DNA from 3 places in the Butyricimonas muris genome. Region 2 is predicted to be linked to each of the others. Evidence: riboswitches for the same ligand, from Rfam matches in the RefSeq annotation. Region 2 holds a riboswitch; each other region holds the start of a gene.
The links. Region 2 has a riboswitch for cobalamin ahead of ACK8P8_RS13570 (DUF5074 domain-containing protein). Riboswitches for the same ligand answer to the same signal wherever they lie in the genome.
Positions count from the first base shown of each region.

Region 1: another riboswitch for cobalamin. It lies ahead of ACK8P8_RS18300 (TonB-dependent receptor); the one in region 2 lies ahead of ACK8P8_RS13570 (DUF5074 domain-containing protein).
Region 3: another riboswitch for cobalamin. It lies ahead of ACK8P8_RS18360 (ABC transporter substrate-binding protein); the one in region 2 lies ahead of ACK8P8_RS13570 (DUF5074 domain-containing protein).

Region 1 is NZ_JBKEIT010000012.1:77,470-85,807, reverse strand. Features, by position in the region: gene ACK8P8_RS18300 (TonB-dependent receptor) at 1-2,063, opposite strand, end outside; cobalamin riboswitch at 2,117-2,323, opposite strand; cobalamin riboswitch at 2,503-2,704, shown strand; gene ACK8P8_RS18295 (TonB-dependent receptor) at 2,813-5,155, shown strand; gene ACK8P8_RS18290 (C1 family peptidase) at 5,329-6,540, shown strand; gene ACK8P8_RS18285 (LruC domain-containing protein) at 6,611-8,338, opposite strand, start outside.
Region 2 is NZ_JBKEIT010000007.1:296,562-304,899, reverse strand. Features, by position in the region: gene ACK8P8_RS13585 (N-6 DNA methylase) at 1-1,949, opposite strand, end outside; gene ACK8P8_RS13580 (hypothetical protein) at 2,029-2,970, opposite strand; gene ACK8P8_RS13575 (DUF4121 family protein) at 2,990-3,808, opposite strand; cobalamin riboswitch at 4,659-4,854, shown strand; gene ACK8P8_RS13570 (DUF5074 domain-containing protein) at 4,951-6,099, shown strand; gene ACK8P8_RS13565 (TonB-dependent receptor plug domain-containing protein) at 6,110-8,131, shown strand; gene ACK8P8_RS13560 (DUF5074 domain-containing protein) at 8,180-8,338, shown strand, end outside.
Region 3 is NZ_JBKEIT010000012.1:95,926-104,263, forward strand. Features, by position in the region: gene ACK8P8_RS18350 (ABC transporter ATP-binding protein) at 1-925, opposite strand, end outside; gene ACK8P8_RS18355 (iron chelate uptake ABC transporter family permease subunit) at 998-2,014, opposite strand; gene ACK8P8_RS18360 (ABC transporter substrate-binding protein) at 2,048-3,202, opposite strand; cobalamin riboswitch at 3,224-3,418, opposite strand; gene cobI (precorrin-2 C(20)-methyltransferase) at 3,604-4,320, shown strand; gene ACK8P8_RS18370 (BamA/TamA family outer membrane protein) at 4,409-5,554, shown strand; gene ACK8P8_RS18375 (phosphoethanolamine transferase family protein) at 5,571-7,274, shown strand; gene ACK8P8_RS18380 (aspartate-semialdehyde dehydrogenase) at 7,685-8,338, shown strand, end outside.

The DNA.
Region 1 (8,338 bases), on a different contig from region 2:
GCAAGGTTCCAAAGTTGGTACTTGGGAGCACTGGTGTCGGTGATTTTACCTGTTTTGGAGTCTACCTTGTAAATGTATTTCGAACCTTGTATTCTCCCGTTGACATTCACGTGCAGGCGGTATTTGTTCCACTCGTGTGTCCAGCCTCCCCGGAAGGTGGCAGCGTGTCTTACCGATTCGCTTAGGCGGCGTCCTTCCCCGTCGGCAGCGTAAACGCAGTTGTAAGCCCCCGCGGCGGAGAATCCGGCTCCGAGGTAACTGTTCACGGAGATGTCGAAACCTTTGATGCTGGCTTTGTCGAGGTTGTGGTACACGTTACGGGTTTTTATTCCATTGGCTTTATCTTCGTCCGTGGCACCGATGTCGTATTTCTCGATAATGTCTTTCACGTCATTGATATACCCGTTCGCGGAAATATTGAGGTATTTCCCGGTATACTCCACGTTCACGTTATAATAGTTCGCTTTTTCCGGTTTCAGGTCGGGATTCCCGATGGTGATGGCTCCCCGGTTCTCGTAGTCGTAATATAGTTCCTGTATGCTGGGAGTTTTGAATCCGGCGGCATAGGAAGTTCTGAAGTTGAACGAGCCGAGCGTGTACATGAGGGCAATCTTCGGGGTGAAGCGGTTCTTGAACATCTCGTTGTAAACGTAACGGAAACCGGGGAGGATTTGTAGATTCTTCCATACACGGATTTCATCCTGCGCGTACACGGCGAGCGTGTAGATTTCTTTCGGTTCGTCGAGGCTGCCGGGATTTTTCATGTAGTCGTTAGCGTATTCCGTACCGAGCGTGAGTTTGTTGTATTCGCCCACCCGGAATACGCCTTTCAGGTTCCCGTTGTAATATTTTTGGCGCTTGGTCAATTCTTCATCCCCAACCCGGAATGTCGTGTCTTTTTTGTCAAGTTGGGCAACCGTGTAGAGTTTGTTGTACTCGTAATTGTCCATGTAAAGGTCGAGGGAGATGTACGCTCCATCGTTCATGAAGTATTTTCCGCCCAAGCCGAAATTGTAGTCCATGTAGGTGAGGTCGTATTGGTACGCCCCGTCGTTTTTCTTTTCTTGTACCGGACGATTTACTTCCCGGTTGAAATAACTTCCTTGCGCGCAAAGTTTCAATTGCTCGTTGGGCGCGTAAGTGAAGTGTTGGGTAACAATATTGGAATGGAATTTACTGGATGATTCGCTTCTCGTGGGGATGACCGTGTCGCCGCTGATTTCATTGGGGTTTAATTGCCATCCGCCCATCTGCCGCCTTTGGTAAGAGGTGGAGGAAGTAAATTTGCCGAAATTCAAATCAACACCGGCATTTTGCGAGAAGCTGGATTCTCCCCCGAAACGGGTTTTCGACTGCACGCTAATCGGGTCTTTCGGTTGTTCGGTGATAACGTTGATTACCCCGGCGATAGCGTCCGAACCGTAGAGGGCGGAAGCCGCACCTTTCAATATCTCGACGCGTTTCACCCGTCCCATGTCGATACGCGACAAGTCGGTATTGTTGGAAACATCTCCCGCCACTTTCTTCCCGTCGACGAGAATCAAGATGTATTTATTACTCATGCCGTTGAGCGTGAAGTACGAGCCCATGACCGTGGGGCGAATATTGAACGCGGGGTTCAGCAACAGGAGGGCGTCCTCGAAGGAGTTTACTCCTGCCTGCCTTAAGTCCGACCCGCTAATCACTTCTACCGGGACGGGCGAATCTTTCAATCGGCGGTGGGTTCCTGTTCCCGTCACCACGACCTGATTCAAGTTTACCGGGGTGGCGAGTAACTGGAATAATATGTCACTTTTGTTTCCGTTCACTTTCATGGAACCGACCTCGTAGCCGGAGTAGCTGGCACGAAGCGTGTAAGTCCCGTCGGGTATTTTTTCCAGAATGAATTCGCCCTTGTTATTCGTGGCGATACCGATGCTTGTTCCCACCAACCGAACATTTGCCCCGGCAAGGGCTTTACCGGTTTTGGCATCTACAACTTTCCCCTTTAAGGTGATTTCTGCAAAAGCGATGCTCGCTAATGCTACTACGAATAATGTAGTCAGCGCTACAAATTTCTTCATGTAAGATTAAGTTTAAAAGTTCATAATGGTACTCCTGACCCCGGGAATACGCTATTACCTGTTTTGCTTTGGCAGGTCTCCTGACTACGCCTAAGAAAAGTACCTTCCCGTCCGCGAGGACAGTGGTGCAAGAACCTTTCTTTGAATCCCCTCCCGGGGAAACGGGCATCACAGTAGCGGGCACTGTGTCGGATTCTAACCGACTTCCCTCTTGTGCGCTAATTGGATATTAACACATCACCAAAGACTCCGCGAATGTATGCAGATTCCATTAAAAAATACAATGAAACGGGGAAAAAATTAATTAATAATTTGTAGGGGGATTAGTGGTAAAATAGGATATAGAGAAATTACATCTCCTTTGATTGTGTTGAAAATCTGAGTGTTGTAAAGAAAATAAAAAAGTCATGCAAGAAATGCATAATATAGAAAAATATATTACTTTTGCCCCTGTTTTGGTGCGGAACCTTCGCTCATGAAGGCGACGCTTAATAGGGAATCCGGTGTGAATCCGGGACTGTACCCGCAGCTGTAAGTTCCTTTACAAGGGATTTTGTACTTCAAATGTCACTGGTGTAACCACCGGGAAGGCAACAAAATCCGGAACAAGTCAGAAGACCTGCCGAACGATGATAACCATAGCTTTCGGGAGAAAAAGCGAGAGGGAAAATACGGATTTTACCTTGAAACTCATGTTACCCTAAAGACTATGTTAATAATGCTTTATTCATTATTAATATATAGTTTGTATGAAAAAAGTTGTTGTATTGGCATTATTGCTGTTCGCGTGTGTCGGCTCGCTTTTCGCCGAGGATGAAGACAAGCGCAAAAAGAAAAGTATCACGGATACGATTTTTCGTATCGATGAAGTAAGTGTGCTTGAAAAAAGAAAACGTATCGATTTGTTGGGGTTGGATGTACCGTTGCGCTTTGTCCCGATAACGGTAAGTAAACTTTCCGGGCAGATGCTGGAGCGTAAAGGTATCGTGAATCTGGAAGATGCCGTGAAGTTTTTGCCCGGGATTATTCACAAGACAAATCAACTGGGGGCGTTCCAACGATTCTCTATCCGGGGACAAGGGAGCGCGCTTATCATGATCGACGGGATGCGGGACGAGCGAACGGTTAGCCAGAATGTTCCTTACGGGGACTTGTCATCCGTGGAGTCCATCGAATTAATAAAAGGACCCGCTTCGGTGTTGGCGGGACATTCTGCCATGGGAGGGGTTTTGAACATCGTGCGCAAGAAGGTAACACCGGATTTTTCAGCTAATGCCCGGATTAGTTATGGTAGTTGGGAAGAAAAACGGGCTACATTGGGTTTCGGGGGAAAGTTGGTGGGACCGCTTGATTACCGGGCGAATATCCATTATTCCACGGGCGACGGTTACCGGCGCACGAACGCGAATCGATTCTCCCTTTATGGGGTTTTAGGTGCGAATGTCGGCAAAGTAGGGAGATTGGAAGTGAGTGGCAGTTACGCGGATGATAAGTACACGACTGAAATAGGGGCCGCACCGACCGTGCGTTATGATGTGTACGAAGTCGGTAAGGATACCGGGCCTTTTATGAAGAACGGAGAACGGCATCCTTATGCCGATTATCACGAGATATATAATGATTATGCGAATAATCGGATGAAGCGTAAAGTATGGGACGTGACGGCACGGTACACTCACGTGATATCCGAGAACATGACATTGCGAGAGAGGTTTACTTATTTCCATAGCGATTTGGATTATTGCTGCGTGGAAGGATTGGGGTACCGGACTTCGGAGGAATCTATTTATAAATGGTATTATACCTCGAAAGGTAAAACGACCTATATAAATCTGGATTCTGTGGTGCGAAATAAACCGTTGAACTTTAACCCGGATCATAAACAATTGAGTAATGTGCTGGAATTGACAGGTAACGTGGAGACCGGATTCGTGAAACACCATTATACATTGGGGTGGTCGTATTTCGCGTTTGATTTTGTACAGTATAACGGGTACGGGAGTGATGATTTGTGGGGACCCGGATTGGGTGCTGTGTTGGCATTGAAGAATCCGCAACTGGTACAAGGCTGGTGGGATTCCAAAATTTCAGCTGCAAGTCTGAAAACCGATAGAACGCATGCCGTGTATTTGCATGATGTGATGGAATTTAGCGACCAATGGAAGGTGATGTTGTCCGGACGCGTGGATTTTTATAACTATAAAACGGCAACAGCAAAGGTTTTGGACGGGAAACAGGACTACAAGAAGGAGAACCGTTCGGAATGGAATAAAGTGAAGACTTCCGCTTTCACGTATCGGGCGGGAGTGGTGTATTTCCCTGTGCCGGAATTGTCATTTTATGCTTCCGCTTCTTCTTTCTTCAATCCGGTGGTGAAGTTCTATAATCCGGATATTATGTATTTGGATAGAAAGGGGAACGAGTTCAATCCCGACACGGATGGCGGAGAAGTGTTTAAGCCGGAGAAAGGAATTTCGGCAGAAGTCGGGGGGCATTACACGTTGAATGAATGGGTGGATGTCAACGCTTCAGTTTTCTACACGAGTCGCTATAATATCGTGAAGAGTTTGGGAGATACTACTGTAGTGGTCGACGGCAGCACCGTGACGAGGAATATTCAAGGGCAAGTAGGTCGAGGTATGTCAAAGGGATTTGATTTTGAGATTGTGGTTCGTCCTCTTCCGACGCTTCGGTTTACGACGGGATTGAGTTGGGCGGAATATCGTTTGCGACAGATAGCGGAGAGCGGACGATTCTCGAAATACAAGGAAGAGAATAAGAATGTGCGTGAAACAGGTGTGCCTCGTACAACTTTTTACGCGTATGCCGATTACACGATTCCCACGGGGGTGTTGAAGAACTTGTCGTTCCAATTAAGCGGAAATTTCAAGGATAAGGTGTTCTCCGATATCAAGGAACGAATTTACACTCCGGCGTTGTGGCTGATGGATGCGGGAATATATTACACGATTAAAGGGCATGTGAATCTGGCTTTGAATATTAATAATTTGTTTGACAAGGAGTATTTCGAGAAAACAACTGTACTGGGAAAACCCCGGAATTATCAGGCATCCGTGTCATATACTTTTTAGTTTCGCCGAAGGCGAAAGTTACAGGTTGGCAGGTTACAAGTTAGTATTTGATTTGTAACCTGCTAATTTGTTGTTTATGAAATCTGTGGAAATATTTTGCGGGGTAGACGTCAGAATGCAGACTTATTGGCTACTTTTGTCAAAAAATAGAATAGTCATTATAATATAAGAATATGAAAAAGTTTGTATTGTTTTTATTTGTTTTGGTCTTTGCTGCCCATGCGGGTGTTTACGCGCAAGATACGGTAAAGCAGGATACCGTGAAACCTGAAGGGTATAAGTTTACGGATATTAAGAGATTGCCCGCTACTTCCGTGAAAGATCAGTTTCGTGCCGGGACTTGTTGGTCGTGGTCTACGGCTTCTTTTCTGGAGTCGGAGATGATGCGACAGGGAAAAGATTCGGTTAATCTTTCGGCTATTTATTTCGTGAAGCATGCTTACAGTGACAAGGCGGACAAGTATGTGCGTTTGCATGGTGTGTTGAATTTTGCCGTGGGTGGTGCTTCGTCGGATGTTATTAACATGGCGAAGAAGTACGGGATTGTGCCTCTTGAGGTGTTCAAGGGTTTGAATTACGGGGAGCCGAATCATGTGTTCGGGGAGATTGACGCCGTGTTGAAAGCGTACGTGGAAGCGGTGGTCGAGAATAGAAATAAACGTTTGAGTACGGCTTGGAAGAAAGGGTTTGATGCTATTTTGGATGTTTATCTTGGCGAGGAGCCCGAGAAGTTCGAGTACAAGGGGAAAGAGTACACTCCTCGGACTTTTGCCGACGAGGTGGTGGGCTTGAACATGGACGATTACGTGAACCTGACCTCATTCACGCACCATCCTTTCTACACGGAGTTTGCCTTGGAGGTGGAAGACAATTGGTCGTGGGATAAGGCTTACAATATTCCGTTGAACGAGTTGATGCGGGTTATGGAGAGTGCGATTGATAACGGGTATACCTTTGTTTGGGGTGCCGACGTGAGCGAGAAAGGATTCGCCACGAAGGATGCCGGGGTGGCGGTGGTGCCCTCGACCGACACGAGAGAGATGACCGGGGCTGAAATTGCTAAATGGGAGAAATTACCTAAAGAACAACAGACGATGGATGCTTTCAAACTGGCTCCGGCTCCCGAGAAAAAGATTACCCAAGAGATGCGACAAGAGGAATTTGATCGTTACCAGACGACTGATGACCACGGTATGCACGTTATCGGCAAGGCAATGGATCAGAATGGAACCCCTTATTTTATCGTGAAGAATTCATGGAATAAATACAATAAGTTCGGTGGATATTTCTACGTTTCTTATCCTTATATGGCGTTGAAGACGATGGATATTCTGGTACACAAGAACGCGATTCCGAAGGACATCAGAAAGAAATTAGGGATTTAATGTAAGTTTATTATAAATGAAACCGCCTCGTAATGGGGCGGTTTCTTAACAAATTTATGAGAGGTGTTTATTATTTCTTCGCGGGATGTAAGTACCAATCCGGGTTCTTTTCTCCCTTTGAACTTGCCCAGCTTTTGAATTTAGGATAAAACTCGTCAATATGTACAGCTTCTGTCGGAACCACGTAATCTGTTATCGGTAGGTCTATGGCGAAAGGATAATCGTTGTCGCTCACGTAATAATTCGGTCCGATAAGATTGCCATCTTCGTCGAGGCTACTATGGTCTTGATATCTTCCGAAATAGGTCAGATCAGCAAGATCGGTAGGGGGATAGTTCGTGAGGTGTACTTCCTGTATCGGGTTTTTACCGTTTTTATTCGGGCTGACACGGATAAATGGATTGTAGAAATGGGGATCTTGCATAGTTTCGGATGTCAATCCTTTTGCTTTTATTGTCACTGTAATAGGTCCGCTTTTCACGGCTTGTTCCATGTCATCAAAAAGGATAAATGTGGCATTCGTTTGCCCTGATTCCATGTTGTTAAAAATATTCTCGGCTTTGCTGCCGCCATTTTCAATTTTAACGTCAGACACGCTGGCTGTGAGAATTCCAATTTGATACCCGAATCCGCTTTTGATTTGTCCGCCTCTGTGTACCGGGGTGTAAATATCTTTAAGTTCGGTAACGTTATTGTTCTCATCGACAGTGAAGCTTCTTTCGTAAGTAATGACAACGTCATTCATGTCGTAATCACCTTTGTTTGGCCACAAGTCTTCAAATGCGAGAGTCCCTGTTCTAACAGTCGTAACGGGAGGAAATTCCTCCGGTTTTGTGGTCGGTTTGTCTGAAATATCAATATCGCCGTCTTCGTTTGTTAAGAAAAAGAGAACGTCTTTATAATCGTAATCTACGCCGCTCCTGTTATCACCATCTTCAAATCCAAGGATGATGTTTTTGGTTTCTGTATCATATAAACTTACACAACGTTTCTCCTCCATCATATTGAATTCGTTATTTGAGAACCAGTAAGATTTCCCCGAAAAATCTACACCTCCTGAATAATTGAAACCATCACTGATGATAAACCATCCGATAGTAGTACCTTTGGGAAAAGTTTCTGTAGCGTTACCATCTTTATCGTAGTATTTTAAGTTCATTCGCATACCATATTCTAAAGGAGGCCACAGCGAACACTTGGGGAATGCGATGTATTTAGGTAGTTCCATAAATTCTTTGCCATCTTTGGGGGCTTTTCCCGTTTCATAATAGTAGTATCCCAACGTGTTTTCGTATTGAGCTGCTTCCCCTGCAAATACTAAAGTTACACGTGTATCCTTGAGCACGTTAATATTTACTTCCTCTGTTGGTTTGGCATATTGTGAGTTATTTTTACCGGGAAGCAATGTGCTCTGAATACGGTTAAGAATACCTTGGGCGCTGTAAGATTCGTCAGTAGTGATTTTCAGTAGGTTATCAGGAAGTCCGTCACTATCCCATGAATTTATTGTTTTGACGTTATATGGGTTATACGGGTCAATTTCTCGGGCAAGTTGTTTGCTTGCTTGTTTTGCGGATTGATTCTTTTTCAAACTTGCGATATAGTCCTCTGAATTAAACTTTATACCGGATTCAGTGACATCAATTTCTACGCAGGTCGGTAGACCGTATGATTCGGAATAAAGATAAACCTTGGAAGTAGCTATCGGTAGATTAATCTTCCCGGTGCGTTTGCTATTTCCATCGGTATAAGTTGTCAAGAGAGAGTTTACTCCTTCTTTCTTTTTAGAAACTCCGTT
Region 2 (8,338 bases):
ATGTTGACGGAATTGTTGTACAGCAGTTCAAATTGGCTGTACAGTTCCGCGATGTTGTTCCGCGTGGTGGTTCCCGTGTCGAGTATCTTGTATTTGAGACGGCGGAAAATGCTCAAGACAAGCCTTGTCCGTTGTGAAGACGGGTTGGTTATCTCATCGGATTCATCGAAAACCAGGCAGAGTTTCCCGGATGTGCGTCTGACAAATTTTGACAGTCCACGCTTCAGTTTGGAGAGTATGGAGGTGGAGAGGATGAGTAATACACCTTCAGGTACTGTTTCCAAATCGGCATTACTTCTGACTATACGGAATTTCTCCCGATTGATTGTCAGAAACGGTATCCAAGTCATATTGGTGGCAATGGCCGGAGCCAGAATGACGGCATTGCGTACCTTATGGAATTTAAGCAGGTATTTTGCCCGATGATACACGGCTGCCGTCTTGCCGGAACCTTGCTGCCAGTTCAGCAAAGCATAACGCTTCTGCAAGACCAGGTTCAGGTCGTGTTTTTGAAGTGATGTAAACTCACATATCTCACCGTCCTTGTTTCTGAAAGTGGTGCGATCGAGGTATTCTTGCAGAAATGGGTCTGGTTGCATTTCTGTAAACTGCCGGTTCTGGTTTTCGTATTGCCTGCGTTTCTTGCGTATCAGTTTTTCCGCTGCACGTATCTGGCGCATGTTCTTTTCAGTCGGCAGTTCCGGTAAGGGAAGTTCGCTCCGTCCCAGCACAAGGTCATTGATACTTGCCGCCTTGTGTGAAACCTTATCCAGCAGACGGGGTGCATACTGTTTCAGCTTGAAGCCGTAGGAGGTCTTCACCAGGGCCACTTCCTTGCGTGGTACGGTATTCTGCGAGGTGATATACCTGCGGATGATACCGAGGACTTTGGTCGTGGTCAGCTTGTTCTTCTCCCATTGGTTTACCTGTTCCCGGGTGGCATTTTCCGGCGGTTTCTGGTTACGGAACTTCGTGACCAGTGCTTCCGCTTTGTCTATGTGTTTGTTCAGCTTGGTGTGGGCTTTCAACTCGTACATGTACTTGGCGAGTTTGTACTCGAATACCTCCAGTTCCTCCTTGTCAATCCGGTTGGTCTCGCGCATCAGGTCGAAGCGTATTTTGTGCTTCATCAGCCTTGCCTCGCGGATGCGCTCTTTCAATTCAGACATGGAGATGAACTCTTCCGCGTTGTAGGCCTGCATCTCGATATGCAGCGACTTGCGCAGGAACACCATTACTTTCGTGTTGAAGTTGTGGACTCCCGTGGAAGCGAAGGCATTGGGATTTAACTTCACTTGCCCGATGAACGAGAACCGGCTGTTGATGCCCGTTATGCGTGTCTTCTCCCAGAACTCGCTCTGCATGAACGAGCTGGGAACAATGACCATCAGGATGCCTGCCGGGTTGAGCACATCGTAGGCTTTTTCCATATAGTATTCCTGTGACAGCCTGTAATCAAATTTCAGGTTGAAAGGCGGATTGCCGATAATGATGTCAAAGCGTTGTTCCGGGTAATATTGCCGGATGTCGCATTTCTCGATATGGGCGTCCGGGTAGAGATACCTTGCAACGGCCACCGCCTTTCCGTCTATGTCGAAACCGTAGGTGTTATGATGGTTCGGAAGGTGGTTGAAGAAGTTTCCCATGCCGCAGCACATGTCGAGTATCATCTCGGAAGAGGCCGGAGACAGCATATCCACTATGTCTCTGCATACTTCATGCGGGGTGAAGAACTGTCCCATCTCATACTCTTTCTTGGCCTCCGCGTACTCGTTGTAATTGGCAAAGTCGGACTGTTTCAGGTTGTGCAGCCCGCCGATGCCGGTATAGCAGTTGTAGATGCTCTCCGCCGGAATCAGATCCTTGCCGGAGTCTATGGCGAAAAGAATCTTCTCGTTGACCTCGGCCCGCCTGTCCTGTGGTATCTGTTGGGGTATGATGGCGTACATATCTTTAATAGTTTACGGTTGGAAATGAAGACACCCCGCAAGAGTTGCCTTACGGGGTGCTGTGGGATTCTTCTCATGGTCAGTTCTCCGGTAATGTGATTTCATCCAATCGGAGACGCTTGAAGCAGCTCTCGGCTGCCGCGCTGTCCTTGAATTTGACGTCGATACGTCCGTTCTTGTAGAATCGGATTTGCTCGGCGTTGGTGGTCGTGAGGTCGTACCAGTCATTGACAGACACGTCGTTGTCATCGAAACGGATAATCATTTTCGAGTTGCCGCACAGTACATCATCCGCACCGTAAGCGATACCCGCGCATAGGGTTTCCAGCTCTCCACTGTAATTGTAACTGATTTTGCACCGTTGGTGGTATTGTATGTAATAATCATCGAAGCGAATGATTTCGGGAAAGACAATCTTGTCCTTCTTCAGCTCCGTTTTGACCTTGCTCCAGCAGGAAGGCTTGACTACCTTTGCGACTCTGGCAAGCAGTTCTTCCACTGCCGTTTCCCGGAAACTCTTGCCACCTAAATGCTCGATAACCGCATCCACGTATGTCCCATAGACCGGACGGAAGCCCATGCGGAGTGTCTTTTCGTTTATCCTTTGTTCCGGCACCGACACGTTGTACGTCCTGTTGAAGTAGGCGATGATACGGTTGGCGAAGTTAGAGTTGGCGTTGTGGTTCTTGTCTACCAAATCGTTCAGCACATCGAACGGCTTGAACTCGTTGTGCGAATAATCGTCCTTACCGTTTCTGAGCGAGTAAAGGTCACGCATGGATATTTTCCCATTGTCGTCGTATGAGAAGTCCCGTTCTGTTCGGTATTGTTCCGCCTCTTCCTTGAAGATGGTATACCAGCGGTCTATCCGGTCAAGCGTCTTGTAGAGCATGTCCTGCTGGTTCTGACAAAACAGGCGGTCTTGCTCGGTAATCTTGTCCTCGTTTCTTACTTGTACGCTCAATATTCCTGAAAGCAGGTCGGGAGCGTTGCCGGGTTTGAATGATGTTGTCGTTTGCATATCTGTTTGATTTTAAGTGTTAGAAATCCTGTGATTGGATACGGTGGAAATAGGTGATGTGCTTCTCCATGTCCTTGACAATCTTCACCTGCTCGGGATGGAAATTAAGCCTTCGCTCCACTGCCGGGACATCAATCTTTTCCCATTCCGACAGAGGCAGGAAGACATATTCCCTGCGGAAGCACCATACCACGATCTGGTTTTTCCAATTCCCCTTGAATACCGTTCCCTCATAGTCTTGCAGGAATTGCCGGAAGTCCTCTTCATTGTGAAAAGCGATATCAAGACTTTGGTAGAGGTTTCTCGCTTCCAGGTCTTTGTGAAGATAAAAACGGCGGTATGTCTCTGTCGTGAAATCACCATAGAGCGGTTCCGGCTCACGGTAAATCCATTGTGGGACTTTTGCCGTGAATGTAACTGATCCGTGAGCGCACGATCCGCAATGTCCCCAGTCTTTGAATGCTCCTTCCGTCCAACCGTTGAATTTCAGATCATCCGTTTTTACATGGTGGAAAGCTCCACCGCTGACGCTCAGGCGGATATTATCCGCAGATTGCCATACGAATGGGACATACGGCTGTTCGCAGATGGAAAGCAGGCCTTTCTTTTCATCCATACTGTCTATGAGTGCATTGCCGTAATAGTCCCCATGACGGCTGAGATAAATCAGCCTGTCACCGGTTTGCGGTGTGATTTCCGAGCGCGTCTGCTCTATAAGTTCGACATAACGGTTGGCCATATCCACATCCTCCTGCGTCAGCCAATGTTCATGGTCGTACAAAACATTCAGTGTCTTGAGCGTTTCAATACCGTACTTGTTCTTTGTTGCCTGTAACATGACATTGTTTTTTTGTTAGTCCGGCTTTTCGGGGCCGGAGTTCCCGTAACTACAGGCTTTAAAAGGTCGTGTTCCGTACATGCAAGGTTGGCGGGAAAAATACCGAAGCCCTCCGGGGCGAGGATGATTTTTCCACGCCACCCGGAGGGCTTGACCTTGCTTGTACGATAAGAACACGAGTTACCTTTGCCTGTGAGTTACGTGAACTCGGCTACGGTACAGATGTCATTCTTGATTTGGATTATTTTTGAAATCACCGTGAAGATTATACCCGGAAAATTCCGGTATTCAGAGGAAAAACATTATCTTTGCAGAAAGATAAAGAGTTATTTGACAGCATGAGGAATATAGTGATTCTAAACAGTTTGCATTTTTCTTATCCGTTGCCCATTCTCATGCGAGTTTCATATAATACACTGATAGTCAAACAAAATACTTCTGACTATTACAAATATACTAATTTGTAAGCAAATCACAACTGTACGCGGGAGGAGGATTGGGAGTTGCTGTTGTTTCCAATAGGTCAAAGATACTAATTTGTAAGCAAATCACAACAGATACTCGGACATCCACGACAGACACTTGTTGTTTCCAATAGGTCAAAGATACTAATTTGTAAGCAAATCACAACTGTACGCGGGAGGAGGATTGGGAGTTGCTGTTGTTTCCAATAGGTCAAAGATACTAATTTATATGTAAATTACAATACACAACAATATGGCTACAATCTAAGATCAAGATAAATCTCAATGCTAAAACTCGCAATAATGAGAGATAGACCGTGCTCCTAACGAAATAAATCTTTCCCCATTCATTAGTAATATTAAAAAATACGTATTATTTTTGCGGCGTTATGGTTCTCGTGTAAGATATTCTACAATCTTACGTGGGATTAATAGGGAATCAGGTGCAAATCCTGAACAGATCCACTGCTGTAAGTTTCGTAACAACTTCTCCGGCACTCACGATCCACTGTCCATTTTAAGGATGGGAAGGACGCCGGGAAGGGAACAAGTCAGAAGACCTGCCATACACAACATTGTTTAACGTTCAAGGGGAAGGAAGAACGTGAACGCCGATAGCTTAACAATTGTCGACCGTGTACGTCAAGCCTTTTTCTGACTAAAAGGGAATTTATGTTCATGAAAAAGTGGTTTCATTTTCTGACAATCGTATGGATTAGCATGACGTTAGCGTCGTGCGACAAACCGGGGATGCCTTATCCCGACGGGGTGCTGGGCGACGGGGATATTGAGGCTCTCGTGCTGAACGAGGGGTTGATTAACACGAACGCCGGGGCGATATCGGTGATATACAAAGACAGTACCGTGGTAGTGGATGCCTTTCAAGACGTGAACCATCGCCCAATGGGTGACGTGGCACAATCCATCACGCTGATTAACGGAAAGTATTTCGTGGCGATGAATAACTCGAAGAAAATCGAGGTGGTCAATCCCGTGACGTTCAAATCCGAGGGAACGATACTCTACACGCAGGCGGGTTACCCGCGACAGATAGTGCCTATCTCGGAAACAGAAGCCGTCGTGTCCGACTTGAACCGACAACTGGTGCGTATTCGCACGGTAGCCCCTTACGGGAAGCCGCTGGAATATATTTCAATCCCGAGATGGGTGGAATATCTGGTCGTGGCGGAAAATAAAGTGTTCGGCATGACGCAGGGAGGTTTGTACGTGTTCGATGCCAACAACATCAATAAAGAGTACGCCCGGGTAATCAAGGATATATACAACGAGGAGTACACGAAGACGTGCCGGATGCTGATAGACAAAGACGGCATAATCTGGGGATTGATGTACCAGAAAAGGAGCGGTGTCGTGACAGGCATCACGCTGAAAGGCGTAGACCCGAAACGGGAAAAAGTAGTTAAATCGTACACCCTCCCCATCGGCGACTCGAGCTCACAGACACCGGGCGAGATTATCGGCTATATCAATTACAACCGCACGGATATCGACCCGACGGGAACATGGATATACTTCAACGTGAAAACCCGTGCGACAGAAGAAAACGCCAAGGGCGAAAAAGAACAGCAGAGCGTGTACCGGATGAACGTGACGACAGGTGAATTTGAACATTATTACGACCTGCCGGGCGTGGGTATGATGTACGGGTTCGCGGTTAGCCCCGAAGGCGACGTTTACCTGTGCGATTGTTTGGATTACACGGCACAAAGAGGTTATATCCGTCATTATCTGAAAGACGGGAGAAGGGTAAGCCACAAAGTGGGTGTTTATCCCGGGCAAGTGTATTTCCCCGGAAGTCAACGTTAAAATGCAGAATATGTTCAAAAAAATAACGATAGGATTATGTGCCTGTTTCACGCTGGGCAGCGGGATGCAGGCAGAGGCACAGCGGCGGGATTCGGTGGCGATGCACGGGACTCTCGACACGGTGCAGGTGGTGAGCCGGCGTATCCAACACGCCAACGAGGCAAATGCCGGGGCGAAGGTTAGCCGCATAGACCCGGAAATCATGCAAGCGAATAAAACCCGTTCGTTGGCGGAATTACTGACGGACTACACGGCTATTTATATCAAGAGCCTCGGGATGGGAGCCTTGTCGACCGCCTCCTTCCGTGGAGCCAGTCCCTCGCAAACACGGGTGAACTGGAACGGCATCAATATCACGCCGCCGATGTCGGGAACGTTCGATTTCTCGCAAATCCCGGTTTTCTTCACGGACAATATCAACTTGTATTACGGGAGCAGCCACGTGAAGAACGGGACGGGAGCCATCGGGGGAAGTATCAACCTATTCACCGACCCGGATTGGCGAAAGGGAGTAAGCGGGAAAGTGCTGGGCGAGTACGGTTCCTACGGCACGTACACCACGGGGGCACAAGTAAACACGGGCGGAGAGAAATCAAGTTTCAAAACCCGCCTGTATTACCAGCACTCGGATAACAACTATACTTATTTGAACAAGATTCTGACCAACGTCCCCTTCCGCGAGAAACGACAGGATGCCGATTACACGCAATGGGCGGCAATGCAAGAAGGTTATTTCCGGTTGTCGCGCTACACCCGGTTGACGGCAGTAGCATGGTATCAAGAGGGCGAACGGATGTTGCCCCCCGCGCTTGGGGTGGTGAACCAATCACACGAGAAACAGCGGGAAACGAATTTCCGGGCATACACGGGACTGGATTTCACCCGGGGTATACACGCCCTGCACGTGAAAGCGGCATGGCTGTACTACCGGCAGAAGTACGACAAATGGTACGCCGGGGGGATGTTCGACCCCGAGGGTACTAAAAATCAATCGCAGACGTGGCAAGGCATTGCAGACTACACGTGTACCCCGCGGGAAAATCTCGTGCTGGGGACAAGCCTGACTTACTCGCACGATTTGATACGGGTGAGCAGTTACATTGATATTGACTCGTCGAAATACACGCTGGGCGACGTGGATTATGATATCCCGGTGGTGGAACCGCCATTCCACCATCACCGTAACGTGCTGTCGTGGCAGGCATCGGCGTTGTGGACCCCGGTGGAATGGATGATGCTGAACGGGCAGTATATGTTCGAGCAAAACGATAGCCGGGGAGTATCCACGTGGTCGGCGGGCGTGGTATTCAACCTGTGGGAAAAAGAGTTGCAGGTAAAGGGAAATATGGCTTACAACTATCGGTTCCCAAGCATGAACGACCTCTATTGGCGACCGGGAGGCAACCCGGAGGTGAAGCCGGAAGACGGGTACTCGTATGACGCTTCCGTGGCTTACCGGAAACACTTGTACCGGGGGTTATCGCTGGACGCAGAGGTATCGGGCTACTTGATGTATATCGACAACTGGATACTATGGTTGCCCAAGGACGGGAATCAATGGGTGTGGACGCCGCAGAATCACCGCAACGTGCGCTCGGAAGGCGTGGAACTGTACGGGAAACTGACATACGAGATGGGGGATTTAAAGGTGAACGCATCCGGTAATTACAGTTGGTCGCAATCCCGTACCCGCAAGAAACAGCACGAGGACGACGGCTCTTACATGAAGCAGATTCCTTACGTGCCACGCTTCAAATGGAACGTGCGGGTTGCCGCCGATTACCGGGGAGCCTTTTTCTCGTGGCAAGTGACTTACATCGGGCGACGCTTTATCACGACTGACCAAGCATACGCTACTGACCCCTATTCGGTACACAATATATTGGCAGGCTACCGTCACGAGTTCCGTAACGGGATGAGCCTCACCCCGCAGATACGGGTGGACAATCTACTGGACACTTATTACGAATCCACGCAGTACTACCCGATGCCGTTGCGAAACTGCCTCGTGTCACTGATGTGGGAATTTTAGAGGAAGAATAAACAAGTTATATAATATTACATGATGAAAATTAGAATTATGAAGAAGTTTTATTTAGCACTTTTGTTTTTGGGAATATTTGTAGGATTCTTGAGTTCTTGTAGTGATGATGACGATAACTGGACACCCGTACCACCGACCGTAACCATCGAAAGCGAGAATGGTAGTTTTTCGACGCTCCCGATGGAATCTATCGTA
Region 3 (8,338 bases), on a different contig from region 2:
TAATCCTGAAACCCGAAGTTGTCAAATCACCCGTTTCCACGTACACCTCCGACTCCACGTTCCGGTTTGCCAACATTCCGTTACGCTGCAACGCCTTCCGCACCATGGCATACTTTTGCCCGTGTCCCTGTAAGCGCACACGCGAAGTATATTGATTCTCTATCCGGAACAACCCCGTTTCCATATCAAAAACAATCCCCTTACGGGCAAAAAAACTACTCAAATGTCCCTCCAACGCCAAATCTTCCGGTGTGCCTATCGTGATGCCGTGTTGCTTATCCATCAGCCATATCTTGTCGGCAATCTGCAAGGCGAGTTCCAAATCATGCGTCGAAAGAAATATAGTCTTCCCCGTTTCCCGTGTCAACCGGTGAAGCAACTGCATAATCTCCACCTTACTCGGAAAATCCAAAAATGCCGTCGGCTCATCCAAAAATATCACGGGTGTCTGTTGCGCCAACGCTTTCGCTATCATCACCTTCTGCCGCTCCCCGTCACTCAGCGTGTGTACCATACGGGAAGCCAGATTCTCAATCTTCACCAGCGCTATCGACTCCTCCACTATCCGGCTGTCCTCCTTGTCAAGCGTTCCCCAGAAACCGGTATACGGACTTCTTCCCATCCCTATCAACTCCCGGGCACTCATGTTGCGCACGTCGCATTTCTCGGTCAGCACTACACCTATCGTCTTCGACAACTCCTTGTCTGAATAAGTGCCGAGCTCCCGCCCCATAATAAAAATCTCCCCTCCCAACTTCGGTTGAAACGCCGACAAGGTGCGCAAAAGCGTGGACTTCCCCACTCCATTCGCCCCCAAAAGACAAGTCAACTCCCCCTCGTTTATCTCCGTGCAAATCCCTTGAGCCACCACCTTCGTGTCGCTCTTACTCTTGTACCCGATAGAAAGATTTACCAAACGAACCATAACCCAAATTTAAAATTCAAAATAAACTTGTAACTTGCCAACCTGTAACTTGCAACTCGCCGCAGGCGAACCTCAAATTTCCACCTCATTCCTCTTCCGTTTCCCGAACAACACCGACGCCACCACCGGTGCCCCGACCAATGCCGTCACCGAATTCACGGGCAAAGCCCCCTCGAACCCCGGCAAACGGGCTATCAGATTACAAAGCAACGCCAGCGAAGCCCCCACCAGCATCGAGGTCGGCATCAATACCCGGTGGTCTGAAGTCTGGAATATCGCGCGACACAAGTGAGGCACCGCCAACCCCAAAAAGATAATCGGACCGCAATAAGCCGTAACAATCGCCGTCAACACCCCGGAGCAAGTAATCACCCACACCCGGGCACGATTGATATTCAATCCCAGATTACGGGCGTACCCGTCCCCCAGCATCAACAGATTCAACGACTTAATCAACAAAAAAGACAGCGGGATAATCACCGCCATAATCGTCACGAACAACATCATCTGGTTCCCCGAAACCCGGGCGAAACTACCCAATCCCCAAATCACGTACGCCTTGATATCCTCCTCCACGCTGAAAAACTTCAGCACCCCGATAACGGCATTCGCGATATACCCTATCATCACCCCGATAATCAAGAGAGTAACACTCCCCCGTATCTTCCGGGAAGCGAAAACGATTAATCCCATCACGGACAACGCCCCCACGATAGCCGCGACAGACAGCGCCACCTCCCCGATAAATCCCAGACGACTCAAGGCCACTCCCCCCAGTTTACCGGACAACAACACCACGAAAGCCACCCCCAGACTCGCCCCCGAACTGATACCCAGCACGGAAGGTCCCGCCAGCGGATTACGGAAAATAGTCTGCATCTGCAACCCGCTGATAGAAAGTCCTGCACCCGCCACCAACGCCGTCAACGCCTGCGGCAACCGGGACTTCAAAATTATATTCTGCCAAGCCACCGGTTCCTCCCCGCTACCCGTCAGCACGTTCCAAACCGATGAAAACGGGATAGCCACCGAGCCCAACAACATATTCAATAACAAGAACACCACGATAGACACCGTGATAAAAAACATCCATATCGTATTTCTCCCTCGTCCCATGCACTCTTATTTATTAAGCAAATCGTAATACACCGGTTCATGGTCGGGCAACACACCCGGGTGAAACACCCGAATCATATCGGCAAGCACCACCTCCGGTTCGGCGGGCATACTCTCGTAAAACGGCTTCTCCCGCATGTTACAATAAATGACACGTTTATCCTTAAAAGCCTTGAAATCAGCGTAACGCTCGTCTTGCGCCTTCAACGCCGCATAACAATACTCCCCGGCAAAACTATTCGCGATTCTCCAGTAGTCGGCACTCTCCGCCTGATTGTACACCGTCTCGAAATCCAACGTCACCCCACCCGAACGGGGGTCGTCTTTCAAGAAATAATCCGCCCCCGCGTCATGGAAAAGCTGTGCCAGAAAACTCTTTCCCCCCACGGCATACCACACCCCGCCTCTCAGCTCCCCGCTAAACACCACGGGACGACGTTGCACGTCACCGACCATCGCTTTCAACGAATTATACCGGTTCTCCATCCGGTCAAATTCCAATCCCGCCTTATCCTCCATTCCCAGCAACAACCCCACGAACTTAATCCATTCCGCCTGCCCGAGAGGAGTCATCTCCTTGTACCCGAGATGCGGCACTAGAGGAATCCCGATATCTTTCACGGCATCATACCCCCCGCGTTTAAAAGGCGAAATCAGCATCAGGTCGGGATTCAGGCTCATGATAATCTCGTTATCAAAATTCCCCTCTATCCCGATACGGCGAGTCTTCCCCTCGTCCACCCGCTTCTGCATCTCCCCGTTAAAAAGAAAACGGGTACTCGTGATACCCACCACCCGGTCTATCGCGTCCAGTTTGATAAAATTAGACAACTGCAAAGAAGTCATGCACACCACGCTTCGCACCGGAACCTCCACCACGGGCAACTCTGCCGGGGTTTGCACCTTCTTTCCCCGGGGAATCAAAGCGTACTGGTAACACGTGTGGCTACTCTCCTGCGGGTCTTTGATATTCAACACGGCATACCCGTCCCGGTACTCCAACCAAAACCCTTTAGCGTATTTAATCCGAACCCGGGGAATCGAATCGCTCCCCGCCTGAACGGTCTGTTTCTCGACCGACTTCTTACTCGTTTTCGACTTGCAGCAACAAAACACTCCGCAAGCACACAAAATACACAATAAACGTACTAATCCATTCATCTCTTTTCCTCCGAAAGTATTAATCATTCGTGTCATCTGGCAGGTTTTCTGGCTTGTCATCTTTTCTCCTTCCCGGATTCCAATCCAGTGGTTTTATCGAAAAGATCTGCCCACCTTCGAGGCAGGAAACGACTTTACAGCTGCGGGGACAGCCCCGGAATTTCACCGGATTCCCTTTTCTTCCAACACGGAAGCACCAAGACGCCTGCAAATATATAAATATTATTTTGAGCGTATCCGTTTTTTAACGACTTTTGCACCCGGAATCAGTTCAAAAGGTCCATAAAGTCCATAAGGTCCATAAAGTCGTAAAGTCCCAAACACCAGAAACATCACGACAACTTCGAGAACTGACCTTATGGACCTTATAGACTTTACGGACTTTATAGACTTAATAGACTATGAAAGTAATCAGCATCTCCCTCGGTCCGGGCGATCCGGAGTTAATAACGGTCAAGGCATTAAAAGCCTTGCAGGAAGTTGACGTAATCTATTGCCCCGGCACGAAAAGCAAAGAAGGGACTTTCAAATCGTACTCTCAGGACATCATCCTGTCCCTACCCGTCGAGGCTAGTAAAATCCGAGTCTTCCACGTCCCGATGTCCAAAGACCGCACGTTTGCCAATCGGGCTTACGATGAACTCTGCCTCGAAATCGCAGCACGGGTTGCCGAGGGGAAAACGGTTGCCGTCACTGCCGAAGGCGATTCCGGCTTCTACTCTTCCGGCAACTACATGTTCGAAAAACTCGCCTCCATGCATATCCCCACCTCCGTCATTGCCGGAGTACCCGCATTCATCGCCGCGGGAGCAGTATCGGGACTTCATATCGTGAAACAGGAAGAAAAACTCGTCGTCCTGCCGGGCAAAACAACGCCGGAAGAACTTCACGAACTCACCACCACGAACCACGTTATCGTCATCATGAAATTATCGCAATGCACCGATACCGTCCACGAATTCATCCGTCAACACCCGGATGCCGAATACCACTATTACCAAAACGTGGGTACCGCGAACGAACAACATGAAACCGACCGGAACGCCCTCGTGGAAATCGAATTCCCTTACTTTTCCCTAATGATTATACGACCTGCCAAAAGAATCTCTGTCGGCTAACCCAACAATTGGCACAAATATTGCGTACAAGGAAATCACGAGATGAATGATTGTTTAATCTATGCTAATTTAACTTTATCAATCTGAAATGATTCGACATACACTATATATCGCGTTATTATGCGTCCTGTCGCTTTCCGCCACCGGGCAAGACACGGTCACCGTTGACACCACACCCGTGAAGACCGGATTCTTCCATCGGTTCTACCGTTATTTCGCGGACGCCAACAAAGAGAAAGCCGAAAAGCGATTCGACTTCTCTATTATCGGGGGACCGCATTTTTCGAGCGACACCAAACTGGGGCTCGGACTCGTGGCATCCGGGCTGTACCGTATCGACCGGCACGACAAAACCATATCCCCCTCCAACGTCGCCATCTACGGGGACATCACCACCACGGGTTTCTACCTGCTGGGAATCCGGAACAATAGCATCTTCCCGCGTGACCGTTTCCGGCTCAACGCCAACATGTACTTTTTCTCCTTCCCCAGCGAATTCTGGGGCATCGGTTATGAAGCCGGCAGACATGAAGACCGCAACACCGAATATAAACGACTGGAACAACAAGTCAAACTAGAACTCCTGTGGCGTCTGGCACCCAACCTCTACGTGGGTCCCAACCTCATGTTCCGCAACGTGAACGCGAAAGATTTCGACGACATCAGCTTCCTCAACGGGGCACCCAAGAACGTCACCACCTTCGGGCCCGGAATCATCATCTCGTATGACTCGAGAGATTTTATCCCGAACCCTTACAAGGGAATCTACGTACAACTGGAGCAACAGTTCTTTCCCGGCTTCCTCGGTAACGATCAGGATTTCAAGCGTACCAGCTTCGACTTCCGGTATTATCACAAAGCGTGGAAAGGAGCTATCGTTGCCACGCAATTACAAGGAATATTCAACTACGGGGACACCCCGTGGAGTATGGTTGCCCTGATGGGCGGTTCGTACAGCATGAGAGGTTACTACGAGGGACGCTACCGGGACAATGACCTGATACAGGCGCAAGTAGAACTCCGTCAAAAAATATATAACCGCCACGGCATAACCGCGTGGGCAGGTGCCGGAAACGTGTTTCCGGACATGGACAAGTTTAAATGGAGCCACACCCTGCCCACTTATGGCATCGGCTACCGTTGGGAATTTAAAAACAGAATTAACGTAAGATTGGATTATGGTATCGGCAAAGGCGTCAAAGCATTCTACTTCAATATTAACGAGGCTTTCTAAAGGACTTGTCAACTTCGTGAAAAAGAGCAAAACCCTGTTCTGGCTCTTCATCGTGTTGAACCTTGTCCCCAACTTCTGCCTGATATTCACGGAACCTCTCTCCGCGATCGGGAAGATCATCCTGATCCTTGTTCCCTTGAGCATCTACATGATCGTCTTCTCGCTCTTCAAACGGGCGGGACTCATGCAACTCATACTCATCCCCGTGCTTATCCTGCACGCGTTCCAACTCGTGCTATTCTACCTCTTCGGGGAATCCGTCATTGCCGTGGACATGTTCCTGAACCTGCCCACCACGAACGCATCCGAGGCGGGCGAACTGCTGGGCAACATCTGGCCCTCCATCATCATCGTGTGCGTCCTCTACATCCCGGTCATCGTGCTGGCCTCCATCGCGGTTCATCACAAGGTAGTCCGCCCTGCCGCTTTCCGCCGGAAAATGCTCACGTGGGGACTCGTGCTACTCATCATCGGCTCTGGTCTTACCGCTTACGAGAAAAGACGGGACAACACCTACGAGGTAAAAACAGACCTCTACCCGGCGAACGTGATGTACAACTTCTACTTTGCCTGCAAGAAATGGAACCGCAGCATGGATTACCCCGTCACCTCCAAGGACTTCACGTTCCACGCCACACGGGATACCGCCCATGAACGCCGGGAAATATACGTCCTCGTCATCGGGGAAGCCGGACGTGCCGAGAATTGGAGCTTATGGGGCTATGAACGGGAAACCAACCCGAAGTTGAAAAACGAGGCTAACCTCGTCTTGTACAAAGACGCCATCACGCAATCGAACACCACGCACAAAAGCGTGCCTCTCATCCTGTCTGCCGCCGACGCCTGTCATTACGAGCGCCTGTACACCCAAAAAAGTGTAGTGACCGCATTCAAGGAAGCCGGATTCAAGACCGTGTTCCTTTCCAACCAAGTACCGAACCGCTCGTTTACCGACTATTTCGGCGAGGAAGCTGATTATTACAAAAACATCCGCCCCACCGAGGACGGCGGTTTAATCACGATCAACAATTACGACGAAGCCATGTTACCTTTCATGCAGCATTATATCGACTCGCTGGCAAACGCCAACCTCCTCATCGTGTTCCACACTTACGGTTCACACTTCAATTACAAGGAACGCTACCCGGAAGAGTTCGCTCACTTTACCCCGGCTGACGCCACCGAAATCGAATACAAAAACAAGGCACAACTCGTCAACGCCTACGATAACAGTATCATTTACACGGATCATTTCCTGCACAACGTGATCGAGATATTACGCGCCTCCGGCAGCGACGCCACCATGATTTACTCCCCCGACCACGGGGAAGACCTGCTCGACGACAGCCGGAAACGCTTCCTGCACGCCTCGCCGATCCCAACCTATTATCAGCTACATATCCCGTTCATGATCTGGTTCTCGGACAATTACATCGAGGCACGTCCCAATTTCTATCAAGTGGCACGCTACAACAGCAACGCACCCGTTGCCACGAACCATATTTTCCATACCCTGCTGAACCTTGCCGAGATCAACACCTCGCACTTCGAGCCGGAATTTTCGCTAATCAACCCGGTTTTCAAACGACAACCGCGTATGTACCTCGGTGATCACGACAACCCGATCAATTACTACGAAGTCGGTTTGAAAAAACAAGACAAAGAGATGGTGCAACGGCGAGGCATGGATCACACGGTAAACACTTCCTGCAAAAACTAGGGATATACTCCTGTAAACCAACTGTTACATAACCCCGGCAGGTGACTTTCGGGTGAGTATTGGGCGGGTGTTAGGCGACATCGCCTACTCATCGCCCACGGTTTGCCCACTCTTCGCCCACGATTTAGTAAACAATAGGCTTTTTTAACACCAACGACATGCCTGTCCTCGCGATGATTCACCGGACAATAAATTCGCACGTGCCACAGATTGAGATTAAAGAAGGGGCATTCAAGGGTATGTCAACCGTTCTGTTACAATTTTAACACGGGGACACAATATTGAAAAAATACTTCGTTCCTATTGCCTAAGCAATGCTTATTCACTATTTTTGACCCGGTAATAAAACAACTAACTTATATACAAGAAATGCCGTAACAGGCTTTCAAACAATTAAAAATCCATTCGAAATGAAAGTAGCAGTAGTAGGCGCAACAGGTCTTGTAGGAAGAAAAATGTTGCAGGTTTTGGAAGAAAGGAATTTTCCGGTAACAGAACTGATACCGGTCGCCAGCGAGCGTTCCGTGGGTAAAGAAATCACCTTCAAGGGAAAAAACTATAAAGTCATGGGAATGCAGGACGCTATCGACATGAAACCCCAAATCGCTATTTTCTCCGCCGGGGGGGACACCTCCCTCGAATGGGCTCCCAAGTTTGCCGCCGCGGAAATAACCGTGGTCGACAATTCCTCCGCGTGGAGAATGGACCCCACGAAAAAACTCGTGATACCGGAGATTAACGCCGACACGCTGACCCGGGAAGATAAAATCATAGCCAATCCCAATTGCTCGACGATACAGATGCTGGTCGCCTTGGCTCCCCTGCACAAGAAATACGGAATCAAACGCGTGGTGGTATCCACCTACCAATCCGTCACCGGAAGCGGTCTGAAAGGCATCAACCAGCTAGAAGGCGAACGGGAAGGCAAAGAAGTAAAGAAAGCCTACGCACACCCTATCGACCGCAACTGCCTCCCGCACTGTGACTCATTCACCGAGAACGGGTACACGAAGGAAGAGATGAAACTCGTGAACGAAACGTGCAAAATATTGAACGACGACACG